One region of the Kitasatospora sp. NPDC023118 genome, then DNA from elsewhere that is predicted to be linked to it. Evidence: riboswitches for the same ligand, from Rfam matches in the RefSeq annotation. Region 1 holds a riboswitch; each other region holds the start of a gene.

Region 1 (4,204 bases):
GTTCACGCCTTCGGGGGAGTGGCAAAACGGATAGATCTTCACTAGGGTCTGGCGTCAAACCTATTTTCCGGAATCTCATCCGATCAGGTGAGTCCGATGGAAGAAGGAGCCGCTCCCTTGGCCTCCCACCGCCGTCCCAAGCAGCCGAGCCGCGCGCGGGTCTCCGTGCTCACCGCTGCCGCTGCGACCGCGGTCGCCCTCTCCGCCCAGGTGGCCGCGCACGCGGCGCCGCAGCCGAACAAGGACGACGTCAAGGCGCAGATCGACCAGCTCCAGCAGGAGCAGGAGCAGGCGGCGGAGAAGTACAACGGCGCCAAGGAGCGGGCCGACCAGCTCCGCAAGCAGGCCGATCAGCTGCAGGACCAGGTGGCCCGCAGCCAGGACCAGATGACCCAGCTGCAGACGGGCCTGGCCGAGGTGGCGGGCGACCAGTACCGCACCGGCGGCATCGACCCGTCCGTCCAGCTGATGCTCTCCTCCGACCCGTCCGGCTACCTGGAGAAGGCCTCCAGCGTCCAGCAGGCCAGCGCCAGCCAGACCGAGGCGCTCAAGAGCCTGCTCGACCAGCAGCGCCGGCTGGACCAGGAGAAGGCGGAGGCCGCCGCCGTCCTGTCCTCGCTGGACTCCACCACCAAGGACCTGAACCAGGCCAAGTCGGACGTCAACCAGAAGCTGAAGGCCGCCCAGGACCTGCTGAACTCGCTCAGCGCCGCCGACCGCGCCGCGCTGAAGGCCCAGCAGCAGCAGGACGACCGTGCCTCGCGCGGCAGCGCCCGGGTCGACCTCAGCAGCCTGCCGCCGGCCAGCGGCTACGCGGCCGTGGCCGTCGCCAAGGCGATGAGCAAGCAGGGCTCGCCGTACGTCTGGGGCTCCACCGGGCCGAGCACCTTCGACTGCTCGGGTCTGATGGTCTGGTCGTACGCCCAGGCCGGCGTCTCGCTGCCGCGCACCTCGCAGGAGCAGGGCAACGTCGGCACCCGGGTGCCCTCGCTGGACCAGGCCCAGCCGGGCGACCTGGTGATCTACGGCAGTGACCGGCACCACGTCGGGATGTACATCGGCAACGGCATGGTGGTCCACGCGCCGCACACCGGTGACGTGGTGAAGGTGATGAAGGCCGACGCGATGCCGATCAACACGATCCGCCGGGTCTGACGGCCCGACACGCCCGAAAGTCCGGGTTCCGGCCCTGTGATCCGCGCCACCCTCCTGCCGGGCGTGGCGCTTCGGGTTTGCCCGTTCCGTGGTCGGCTGATGAGGCCTGATCAGCTTTGCGTGCGGCGGCGATCACCATCGGTCATTTTCACAAAAGAACACGGGAAATCTTCCGTCTTTTTTCTGACAAGGATTTGAACGGATCACGGTTCAGTTACTAGGGTCGTGCCTCGAACCACCGCACTGTCGATCACCCAGCCGGGGTGGCGGCGGTGGTTACCGTCGAGTTCGCGAAACAGCGGGGCAGGTCGAAACGACTGTCCGACAGGGGAGCCCAGTGGTCGGGGGCGCTGCGGAGCGGAGCCGGGGAACCACGTTCCTCCGGGGTGAATCGGCGCCAGGTCGGCCGATGGAACGGCCGTGAGGCGTCGTAGGGCATGCTTCCGGCCCGAACCCGTCAGCTCACCCGGTAGGCGGACGTAGGAAGAAGGAGTCCGCCTTCGTGGCGTCCCATCGTCGTCCCAAGCCCGCCAGTCGCGCCCGTGTCTCGATCCTGACCGGTGTTGCCGCGGCAGCCGTCGCCCTCTCCGCGCAGTCCGGCGCGCACGCCGACCCGCAGCCGACCAAGGACCAGGTCAAGGAGCAGGTCGACCAGCTCAACGAGCAGGCCGAGCAGGCGACCGAGAAGTACAACGCCGCCCAGGAGAAGCAGCAGGCCCTGGAGAAGCAGGTCTCCGGCCTGCAGGACCAGGTGGCCCGGCAGCAGGCCCAGGTGACCGACATGCAGGGCGGGCTCGCCGAGATCGCCGGTGAGCAGTACCGCAACGGCGGCATATCCCCGACCGTCCAGCTGATGCTCTCCTCCAGTCCGGACAACTTCCTCAACCAGGCCGGTGCGCTCAACCAGGCCGGTGACACCCAGAAGAACCAGCTGAAGCAGCTCCAGGAGGAGCAGCGCAAGCTCGACCAGGACCGCACCGAGGCCCAGGGCAAGCTCGCCGAGCTGGAGTCCACCACCCAGCAGCTGAAGACCTCCAAGGAGGAGGTCCAGAACAAGCTGAAGGCCGCGCAGGACCTGCTCAACACCCTGACCGAGCAGGAGCGCCAGGCGATCCGTCAGGCCGAGGAGAAGGCCGCGGCCGACGCCAAGGCCCAGGCCGACGCCGCCGCCAAGGCCGCCCAGCAGCAGGCCGCCGCCGACCGCGCCTCGCGCGACAGCGGCCGCACCGACATCAGCTCGGGTTCGGGCTCCTCGGCCTCGCCGGTCGCCAAGCCGGCCGCCCCCGGCAGCTCGCACGGTGCCGCCGCGCTGGCCGCCGCCGCGGGCAAGGTCGGCAGCCCCTACGTGTGGGGCGCCACCGGCCCGGGCTCCTTCGACTGCTCCGGCCTGATGGTCTGGGCATTCAACCAGGTCGGCGTGTCGCTGCCGCGCACCTCGCAGGAGCAGGCCGGCGCCGGCACCCGGATCGGCTCGGACATCTCCCAGGCCCAGCCCGGCGACCTGCTGATCTTCTACAGCGACGCCCACCACGTCGGCATCTACGCGGGCAACGGCCAGGTGCTGCACGCGCCCAAGCCGGGTGCCTCGGTCCGCTACGAGGCGGTCTCCAACATGCCGCTGGCCTCCATCGTGCGGGTCTGATCCCCGCCCAGGCCGTTCGGGCCCGGCCCACCATCACGGAGGGCCGGGCCTGCGGCTTTTCCGACGGATCGAGCGGATGTCCGATTAGGAATCAAATATTCGGGTCTGGAGGGGTTTGGACTCGCTTGCCCTGACTCGCTAACGTCTGCCACCGGACTCCCGCTCGACGGCCGCCCGCTGGGGCGCGGCCGCGGGGCCGCGCCGCAGGATTGGAGCCGTTGCCGCCATGTCCGTGCACCGTCGTTCCCAACTGCTCGTCCGTGCGCTGGTGCTGACCGCGGCCGCCACCACGGCCCTGGGTGTGACGGCCGGCGGCAGCGCCCAGGCCGCTCCCGGCGCACCGGGCACACCCGACCGCAGAGACGTCAAGGCGCAGGTCGAGCAGCTGTACGACGAGGCCGAGCAGGCGTCCGAGAAGTGCAACGCCGCGCAGGAAGCGCAGAAGCGGCTCCAGGCCGAGACCACGCTCCTGCAGGGCGAGGTCGCCGCCGGCCAGGACCAGCTCAACCAGCTGCGCGGGGACCTCGCGACCGTGGCCGGGGCCGAGTACCGCGGCGGCGGGATGACCCAGACCGCCCAGCTGATGCTCTCCAGCGACCCCGAGTCCTACCTCGCCCGTGCCCGCACCTTCGGGCAGGCCGCCGAGCGGCAGCGGGAGACGCTGCACGAGCTGGTCAGCCGTCAGCGCAGGCTCGACCAGCGCCGCACCGAGACCGCGGGCAAGCTCGCCGAACTGGACCAGGCCCGGCGCTCGCTGGTCGAGAACAAGCAGCAGATCCAGCAGCGGCTGGTCAAGGCGCAGAAGCTGCTCAACAGCCTGGGCGCGGCCGAGCGGGCCCGGATGGTCGTCCAGGACGCCAACGACGCCGAGCGGCGCGCCACCCGCGGCACCGACCGGCTGGACCTCGGCACCACCCCGGCCGCCTCCGAGCGCGGGGCGGCCGCGCTGGCCGCCGCGGTGCGGATGATCGGCTCGCCGTACGTCTACGGATCCGCCGGGCCCCGCGCCTTCGACTGTTCCGGTCTGATGTACTACAGCTGGCGGCAGGCCGGAGTGACCCTGCCGCGCACCTCGCAGGCCCAGGCGTACGCCGGGCAGCGGATCAGCCTCTCCGAAGCGCGGCCGGGAGACCTGGTGATCTTCTACCGGGACATGCACCACGTCGGGATGTACGCCGGCGGCGGGGTGATGGTGCACGCCCCCTACCCGGGCGCCAAGGTGCGGTACGAGAGCGTCAACGCGATGCCGGTCACCGGGGTGGTCAGGCTCTGAGCGCGACGCCCTCCGACCCGGCCGACATACCCGGTCGCGTGCTGTCCCGGCGCGCTGCGCTGCTGCTGGCGGCCGGCGGGCTGGCCCAGCTGTCGCTGCCCCCGGCCGCGCCGCCGGCACCGGCCGGGCGGCCG
Region 2 (4,204 bases), on a different contig from region 1:
ACTGGTCGAGATGCTGGTCGACCGGGGCGTGGCGGGCATCGTCTTCGTCTCCGGGCTGCACGCCGACAGCACCGCCGACCACGACCGCTACGCCCGGCTGGCCGGGCGTAGAGTGCCGTTCGTGCTGATCAACGGCTACAGCGAGCGGATCGACGCGCCGTTCATCTCGCCGGACGACCGGGCCGCGATGTGGATGGCCGTCCAGCACCTGGCCGAACTCGGGCACGAGCGGATCGGGCTGGCGGTCGGGCAGCGGCGGTACGTGCCGGTGCTGCGCAAGATCGAGGGCTTCACGGCCGCGATGCGCGAGGTGCTCGGGCGCAGCCAGGAGGAGGCGGAGGAGCTCGTCCACCACACGCTGTTCAGCGTGGAGGGCGGGCACGCGGCGGCCGGTGCGCTGCTCGACAAGGGCTGCACGGCGATCGTCTGCGGGAGCGACATGATGGCGCTCGGGGCGATCCGGGCTGTGCGGCAGCGCGGGCTGTCGGTGCCGCAGGACGTGTCGGTGGTCGGCTTCGACGACTCGCCGCTGATCGCCTTCACCGAGCCGCCGTTGACTACGATCCGCCAGCCGGTCGAGGCGATGGCCACGGCGGCGGTGGACGCGCTGCTGGAGGAGGTCGGCGGGAACGCCGCCCAGCGCGGGGAGTTCATGTTCCAGCCGGAGCTGGTGATGCGCGGGTCCACCGGGGCCTGCTCGCGCTGACCCCCGGTACCGGATGGCGGTACTCAACTGACGGGCCCCGGAGGGCGGTTGCTCTCCGGGGCCCGTCGGCGTGCGGTTGCTCGACCGTGCTGTTCGGTCAGCCATCCTGGACGGCGGGGCGGTCGGCGGTGAGCCGGTGGCCGTCGGCCGCGTCGCCGGTCCGGGTCTCGGTGCGGCGGCCGCGGGCCAGGTAGTCACGCAGGATCAGTTCGACCGCGTCCTGCGGGCTTTTGGTGCCGGAGAGCAACATCGCGTCTATCGCGAGGTTCGCGTCGAGCGTGATGGTGACCTGGGCCATGGTGACTCCTCCTCGGGTGCAGAGCAGGAGTATGTCGGTCGGGGCGGGGTTTCACCATGCGAATACGCCGGAACCCCCGGGGAGGAGCGACCAGACTCTCCCTGGGGGTGGCGGGTGGTCAGCGTTCGGATGACGGCTGACAGATGTTGAAATCTGTTATCTGAAATCTGTTACCTGTCAGCTGTTATCTGTTGTCCGTCAGCTGTGGGCCCGTGGGTTGTGGGCGTGTGGGCCCGTGGGTCGTTGTTCAGACCCGGCCGGCGAAGTCCGGGGCCCAGTTGGCGATGGTCTGCTCGCGCACGCCCGAGCTCGGGTTGGCCGCCTCGACGTACTTGCCGCCGCCGATGTAGATCGCGACGTGGTACACGCCGGAGTTCTGGCCGTTGTTCGACCAGAACAGCAGGTCGCCCGGCTGCAGGCTGTCCAGCGAGACGTGGGTGCTGGCGGCGGCCTGGTCGGCGGCGACGCGCGGGATGTTGATGCCCGCGGCGCGCAGCGCGGCCTGGGTCAGGCCGGAGCAGTCCCAGCCGCCGTTGCCGGTGCCGCCGTAGACGTAGGCCTGGCCGACCTTGGACTCGGCGAAGGACACCGCGGCGGCCAGGCTGCCGGTGGCGGCCTGGGCAGCCGGCTTGGCAGCCGGCTTCGAGGCCTGGGTCTGAGCGGTCGGCTTGGCGTTCACGGCACCGCCGTTCGCGGCCTGGCCGGCCTTCTGGGAGCGGTTGAACCAGCCGAAGTCGGAGCCGGAGGTGGACGAGGAGGACTTGTCGGCCTGGGCCTTGTCGCCGTCACCGAAGGTCAGGTGCTGGCCCGGGTAGATGGTGTCCGGGCCCTCGGTCAGGGTGGCGCGGTTGAGGTCGTACAGGTGCTGCCAGCCGCCCTGGACGTTGTTCTTCTCGGCGATCGAGGAGAGCCAGTCGCCCTCGACGACGGTGTAGTCGCCGCTCCCGGCCTGGGCCTGGCGCTTCTGCGCCCAGTCACTCTTAGCGGAGCTGGTGGAGGACTGCGCCTGCTCCTGGGCGGGCGCGGCCGGCTTGGCGGGCGCCGCGGCCGGGGCCTGGTTCTGCGCGGGCTTGGCGGCCGTGCCGGCGGAGGTGTCGACGGCGGCCGGGGCGCCGCCCTTGGTCAGGCCGGCCTGGACCGAGCAAACGGGCCAGGCGCCCGGGCCCTGCGAGGCGAGGACCTTCTCGGCGATGGCGATCTGCTGGTCCTTGGTGGCCTGGTTGGCCTGCGGGGCGTACGCGGTACCGCCGAAGGCGGCCCAGGTGCTGGAGGTGAACTGCAGGCCGCCGTAGAAGCCGTTGCCGGTGTTGATGCTCCAGTTGCCGCTGCTCTCGCACTGGGCGACCTTGTCCCAGGTGGCGACGGGGGCGGCGTTGGCGGTGCCGGTGGTGAGGCACGGGATGGTGAGACCGACGCCCGCGACGCCGATGGCGGCGATCACGCGACGGGTACGGCCGGACAGGCGGGTGCCGTTGGTGGGCAGCATGAAGACGCGGTCCTCTCCCACGCCTGCGAGGTGAGCTGTCGGATTCGGGCTGGAGTTGCCCGGCCGCGCTGTGGACGCGGCTTCACCCCTAGCCCTGGACCGTTCCGAGGAGCGGCCCGGGGCGACTTACCTGTGGTTCCCCCGCTCCTGCCGTGGTGCGTTTTCGCGCTGCCAGGACATCCGACGGCAGGACTCGGCGTTGCGGATGAACTGGGTCCGTGTGGTCACGAACGGGGAGCACGTTAAGCAGACTTAAGTTCAAACTGCAAATATCTGTGACGCGCATCACGGTTTAGTGGAAACTGCCGAATTGGACACGAATCATGATCGTAAATGATCGTTTTTCGGCAATGCGGCTGTGGATTCCCGCAATTGTCTCCGCTTCAGAAGTGGGGTGACGGAGTGTAGAGGCGCGCAGCGGCGCGGCGGTCGCGCCGGGGGAGTGGTCACGAGTCGAGCGCCGGAATGCACGCCCGGCATTTCCCTTCAAAAAGTGACAGAACGGACATTGCGCTCCATCTCTCCTGTAACTCCCAAAACTCCCGTAACTCCTGTAATTCCCGTACCTGGACAAGGTGCAGGGCGAGCCGGAGGCGGACGAGGGTGGGTGGAGGAGCGGCGGAAAGGGCGAGCCGCAGGGCGGGCCGGCGCAAGCCGAAGGGCCCGGAACACAGTCGTTCCGGGCCCTCGGACGCGGGAATGCGGGACGGCGGTCGCAGGCCGTCCGCTAGGCCTCCACGGGCCCCTGGGCGGCCGCGTGGGCGCCGCGGGAGCCCTCCTCGGCCCCGGCGGCGGCCGCGGCCTCCGCTTCGGCCCGGGCCAGCTCCTCCGGCGTCGGCGTCGGCAGCGCAGCCAGGTAGGTGGAGGCGATCAGCTGGCCGACGGTCGGGTAGGCGCCGAGCGGCGCGGCCGACGGGCAGCCGGTCTCCTCGGCGGCCGTGGCGAGCAGCTCCGAGTCGGCCTCGGGCCCGATCACCAGCGGGGCCAGCGCCGGGCGCTGGGAGCCGGTCTCCTTGAGGTGGTTGACGGCGTCGGCCACCGAGCCGGGGACGTCGAGCGCCGCGGCGACGACCGGGACGGCCAGTCGGGCGGCCAGCAGCACGCCGGTGATGCCGGCCGCGGCGGCCGCGTCCTCGCCGCCGACGGTGGTCAGGACCACGCCGTCCGCGGCGGTCGCGATGGCGAACAGCCGGGCCCGGTCGGCCCTGGCCAGCCCGGCCTCGGACAGCCGCACGTGCACGGCCTCGGCCAGCAGCGGGTGCGGGCCCAACGTGTCGGTGACGGTCGCGCCGTACTCGGCGGCGAGGGCGTGAAGCCCGGTCAGGAAGTCGTGCGGCCCGGGCACCAGCGGCACCACGACCGGCGCCGCCAGGCCGGCCTCGGCGGCCTCGGCCAGCAGCTCGGCGACGGTGCGGTCGTCCCCGGCCTCGCCCTCGGCGCCGCCGGTCGGGAGGTAGCCGACCGCGGCCTGGACGCCGGCGTGCTCGCTACGGACGATCGAGAGCAGTTCCTCGACGACCGAGCGGGACTCGGGCCCGGCGGTCGCGGGTACGGCGAGCACCAGGGCCGGCGAGCCGGTGCGGATCTCGGGGCGCTCGGGACGGCGGTGGCGCCCCCGCGCACGGGAGCCTGGAGTGCGGACGGGCAGTGGCGCGCCCGGGATGGCTGCGGTGCTCATGCCGGAGATCGTAGGACATCGGCCCGCCAGGCCTGC
Region 3 (4,204 bases), on a different contig from region 1:
CGCGCTGGGAGATGAACTGCCGCGTCGGGTAGGCGAGGATCGCCACCAGGGAGCAGAGCACCAGGACGAGGACGGTCGCCCGGCTCGTGAACCGAGGTCGGGCCGCCAAGCCCGGGATCCTCCAGCCAGCCATCTCCCGTATCCCCTCCTGGTCGCGACGGTGCCCCGCCGTCCACCCTACGGGGTGTGCGGCGGGGCACCGGTCAGGCTTGCGCTAGCTCGGCTGCTCAGCCCTCGTGCTTGCTGTGCTCACCGGTCGCGGAGCGACTGTGCTCACCGGTCCGCGAAGCGACTGTGCTTACTGGTCCGCGAAGCGGAAGCGCGGGAAGGCGCCGCGGCCGGCGTACTCGGCGGCGTCGTCGAGGATCTCCTCGATGCGCAGCAGCTGGTTGTACTTGGCGACGCGCTCGGAGCGGGCCGGGGCACCGGTCTTGATCTGGCCGCAGTTGGTGGCGACGGCCAGGTCGGCGATGGTGACGTCCTCGGTCTCGCCGGAGCGGTGCGACATCATGCAGCGGTAGCCGTTGCGCTGGGCCAGCTCGACGGCGTCCAGGGTCTCGGTCAGCGAGCCGATCTGGTTCACCTTCACCAGCAGCGCGTTGGCGGTGCCGGTCTCGATGCCCTTGGCCAGGCGGGCCGGGTTGGTGACGAACAGGTCGTCACCGACCAGCTGGACCTTGTCGCCCAGCTTGACGGTCATGGCCTTCCAGCCGTCCCAGTCCGACTCGTCCAGCGGGTCCTCGATGGAGACCAGCGGGTAGGCGGCGACCAGCTCGGCGTAGTACTCGATGAGCTCGGCGGCCGAGAGGGCCTTGCCCTCGAACTGGTAGGCGCCGTCCTGGTAGAACTCGGAGGAGGCGACGTCCAGGGCCAGCGCGACGTCACGGCCGGGCACGTAGCCGGCCTTCTGGATCGCCTCCATGATGAGGTCCAGGGCCTCGCGGTTGCTGTCCAGGTTCGGCGCGAAGCCGCCCTCGTCGCCGAGGCCGGTGGACAGGCCGCGGTCCTTCAGCACGCCCTTGAGGGTGTGGTAGACCTCGACGCCCCAGCGGACGGCCTCGGAGAAGGACTCCGCGCCGATCGGGGCGATCATGAACTCCTGGATGTCGACGTTGGAGTCCGCGTGCGAGCCGCCGTTGAGGATGTTCATCATCGGGACCGGCAGGACGTGCGCGTTCGGGCCGCCCAGGTAGCGGAACAGCGGCAGGTCGCTGGCCTCGGACGCGGCGTGCGCGACGGCCAGCGAGACGCCCAGGATGGCGTTGGCGCCGAGCGAGGACTTGTCGGGGGTGGCGTCCAGGTCGAGCATGGCCTGGTCGATCAGGCGCTGCTCGGTGGCGTCGTAGCCGACGAGCTCCGGGCCGATCTGCTCGATGACGGCCAGAACGGCCTTCTCGACGCCCTTGCCGAAGTAGCGGTTCTTGTCACCGTCGCGCAGCTCCAGCGCCTCGAAGGCGCCGGTCGAGGCACCCGACGGGACAGCGGCACGACCGGTGCTTCCGTCGTCGAGGCCGACCTCGACCTCGACCGTGGGGTTGCCGCGCGAGTCGAGGATCTCACGGGCTACGACGACATCGATGGACGGCACGAGGCATCTCCTTGCGGGAGCAGGGTCCGGCTGACGGTGGTGCTGTCGGCGGGACGATTGCGGAGTCGTTACGACCAGAGCCTAACCGCCCGGGCTCCCGGGGCCACGTTGGCCTCGGTCCCGTCTCGGCGTGTGGCCCTGCTACCCACCGGTAGTTCACCTGCTTGTCCCAGCTTGTCCCCCCAGCCCCCGGCGCGGACGAATGCGGACGAAGGGGGCCGGGCGCGGCCCCCTTCGTCCCCGGGGTGCTGTTCGAGGTCCTACGGACCGTCTCGGCCGAGGCCCTACCGACCGGTTCAGCCGAGGTGCAGGACCTGGCCGGGCATGATCAGGTTCGGGTCGCCGCCGACCGTGCCGCGGTTGCCGTCGTACAGCGCCTGCCAGCCGCCGGACACGCCCTGGGCGGCGGCGATGCTCGACAGGGTGTCACCGGAGTGGACGGTGTAGTCGTGGCCGGCCGGGGCGGCCTGGGCCGGCTGGGCGGCGCGCGGGGCGGCGTGCTTCGGAACGTACTGCTGGACCGGCTGCTCGGCGGGCTTCTCGGCCTGCTTCGGGGCGGCGTGCTTCGGAGCGTACGGCTGGGCGGGCTTCGCGTCCGCCTTGGGGGCCTGCTGCTTCGGGGCCTGCTGCTTGGGCGTCTGCTGCTGGGGGGCGGACTGCGGCTTGGCGTCCGAGGAGGTGTCGACCGCGGCCGGGGCACCGCCCTTGCTCAGACCCGCCTTGACGGAGCAGACCGGCCAGGCGCCCGGGCCCTGGGAGGCCAGCACCTTCTCGGCGACCGATATCTGCTGGCCCTTGCTGGCCTGGTTGGCCTGCGGCGCGTAGGCGGTGCCGCCGTACGCCTTCCAGGTGCTGGAGGTGAACTGCAGGCCGCCGTAGAAGCCGTTGCCGGTGTTGATGCTCCAGTCGCCGCCGCTCTCGCACTGGGCGACGGAGTCCCAGGCGGAGGCCGGGGCGGCGGAGGCGCCGGTGGCGGCGAGGAGCGGCATCGCGAGTCCGACGCCGGCCACACCGGCGACGGCGATGGCCTTCTCGGCCTGGGTGCGACGACGGTGACGGCCAGTTCCAACGAACAGCATGAAGGGTCCCTCTCCGCACGCCTGCGAGGTGAGCTGTCGGGTTCGGACCGGGAGGTGGCCCGGCCGCCGTGCGCGGAGACGTTCCGCTCGGGCGGCTTCACCCCAAGCCGTGGGGGACGGCAACAAACCTGGTTCCCCCGCCCCTGCCCAAGGGTCTGGTCGGTTTCCCGTGGCGCGGCGGGCAGGATTCGGCGTTCCGCGCACGAGGTCCGCAGCTGCGAACTCCAGGGAGACTAGACAGATCCTCAGACCAATCACAAGCTCATATCACCGACATCACACAGAAATTACGGCATGTGATCAATCGCCTACCAACTGCGCCTGTTTGTCCGGATTGATGGGTGTTCACACCGCCATCAGGAGCGCGTCAACGACGTCCAGTCAGCGTGTCGGGGCCTCAGGAAGCGCATGCGGAGAGCGGATCTCGGGACTGAATTCGACCGGAAGTTCGCGCAATCCGCGCATGATCAGACCACCCCGCCAGCGGAGATTCTCCGGGCTTTCGGCCAGTCGCAGATCGGGCAGTCGGGAAAGCAGCGTGGCCAGCGCGGCGCGTCCTTCGAGCCGGGCCAGCGGGGCGCCGATGCAGTAGTGGATGCCGTGCCCGAACCCCAGGTGGGGATTGTCGGTTCGGGCCAGGTCGAGGGTGTTCTCCTCCGCGAACCGGGCCGGGTCGCGGTCCGCCGCCGCCAGCACCACCAGCACCGGATCGCCCACCGGGATGTCCACCCCGCCGATGGCCAGCGGCCTGGTCGCGAACCGCCAGGTCGCCAGTTCCACCGGCCCGTCGTAGCGCAGGAGTTCCTCGATCCCGGTCTCCAGCAGCGCGGTCTCCCCGCGCACTACCGACTCCTGCAGCAGCGCCCGCTGCCCCGGGTTGCGCAGCAGCGCGTACGTCCCGTTGCCGATCAGGTTGACGGTCGTCTCGAAACCGGCGAACAGCAGGATGAAGGCCATCGCGGCCGCCTCGTTCTCGGTCAGGTGCTCGCCGTGGTCACTGGCTCTGATCAGACCGGAGATCAGGTCGTCACCGAGGTCCGCCCGCTTGCGGTGGATCAGCTCCAGCAGGTACGCCCGCATCCGCTTCACCGCCCGTCCCACGCCGCCGCGCTGGCCCCCGCCATGTCGGATCATCATCCCGGCCCAGTCGCGGAAGTCGTCCTGGTCCTCGGCCGGCACGCCCAGCATGTCGCAGATGGCGTAGATGGGGAGCGGGAAGGCGAACTCGTGGATCAGGTCCGCCGAGCCGCGCTGCGCGAAGCCGTCGATCAGCCGGTCGGTGAGCTGCTGCACCCGCGGCTCGAACTCGGCCACCCGGCGCGGCGTGAACGCCTTGGACACCAGCCGGCGCAGCCGGGTGTGGTCCGGCGGGTCGATGTTCAGCAGGTGGGTCATCAGGTCCGCCTGCCGCTCCCCCGGGATGCCCACCCGGCCGGTGCGATGCGCCTGCTCGCTGTGGTGCGCCGGGTTCTTCGACAACCGGCTGTCCGCCAGCGCCTGCCGGGCGTCCGCGTACCGCGTCACCAGCCAGGCCTCG

Evidence for each region. A riboswitch is a leader RNA that binds a small molecule or an ion and turns the genes downstream of it on or off. The one in region 1 is predicted to bind cyclic di-AMP.
Region 2: linked by a shared signal. The riboswitch ahead of ACZ3UD_RS14870 (transglycosylase family protein) and the one ahead of ACZ3UD_RS00400 (NlpC/P60 family protein) in region 1 are both predicted to bind cyclic di-AMP.
Region 3: linked by a shared signal. The riboswitch ahead of ACZ3UD_RS09375 (transglycosylase family protein) and the one ahead of ACZ3UD_RS00400 (NlpC/P60 family protein) in region 1 are both predicted to bind cyclic di-AMP.

What each region holds. Positions count from the first base shown of each region.
Region 1 covers NZ_JBVHHW010000001.1:92,527-96,730, forward strand. The annotation lists gene ACZ3UD_RS00395 (C40 family peptidase) at 118-1,155, shown strand; cyclic di-AMP (ydaO/yuaA leader) riboswitch at 1,494-1,647, shown strand; gene ACZ3UD_RS00400 (NlpC/P60 family protein) at 1,658-2,797, shown strand; gene ACZ3UD_RS00405 (C40 family peptidase) at 3,024-4,070, shown strand; gene ACZ3UD_RS00410 (hypothetical protein) at 4,109-4,204, shown strand, end outside.
Region 2 covers NZ_JBVHHW010000010.1:14,607-18,810, reverse strand. The annotation lists gene ACZ3UD_RS14880 (LacI family DNA-binding transcriptional regulator) at 1-706, shown strand, start outside; gene ACZ3UD_RS14875 (hypothetical protein) at 804-1,004, opposite strand; gene ACZ3UD_RS14870 (transglycosylase family protein) at 1,252-2,511, opposite strand; cyclic di-AMP (ydaO/yuaA leader) riboswitch at 2,498-2,668, opposite strand; gene ACZ3UD_RS14865 (sirohydrochlorin chelatase family protein) at 3,218-4,168, opposite strand.
Region 3 covers NZ_JBVHHW010000005.1:287,170-291,373, reverse strand. The annotation lists gene ACZ3UD_RS09385 (FtsB family cell division protein) at 1-109, opposite strand, end outside; gene eno (phosphopyruvate hydratase) at 299-1,588, opposite strand; gene ACZ3UD_RS09375 (transglycosylase family protein) at 1,885-2,667, opposite strand; cyclic di-AMP (ydaO/yuaA leader) riboswitch at 2,672-2,838, opposite strand; gene ACZ3UD_RS09370 (cytochrome P450 family protein) at 3,049-4,204, opposite strand, start outside.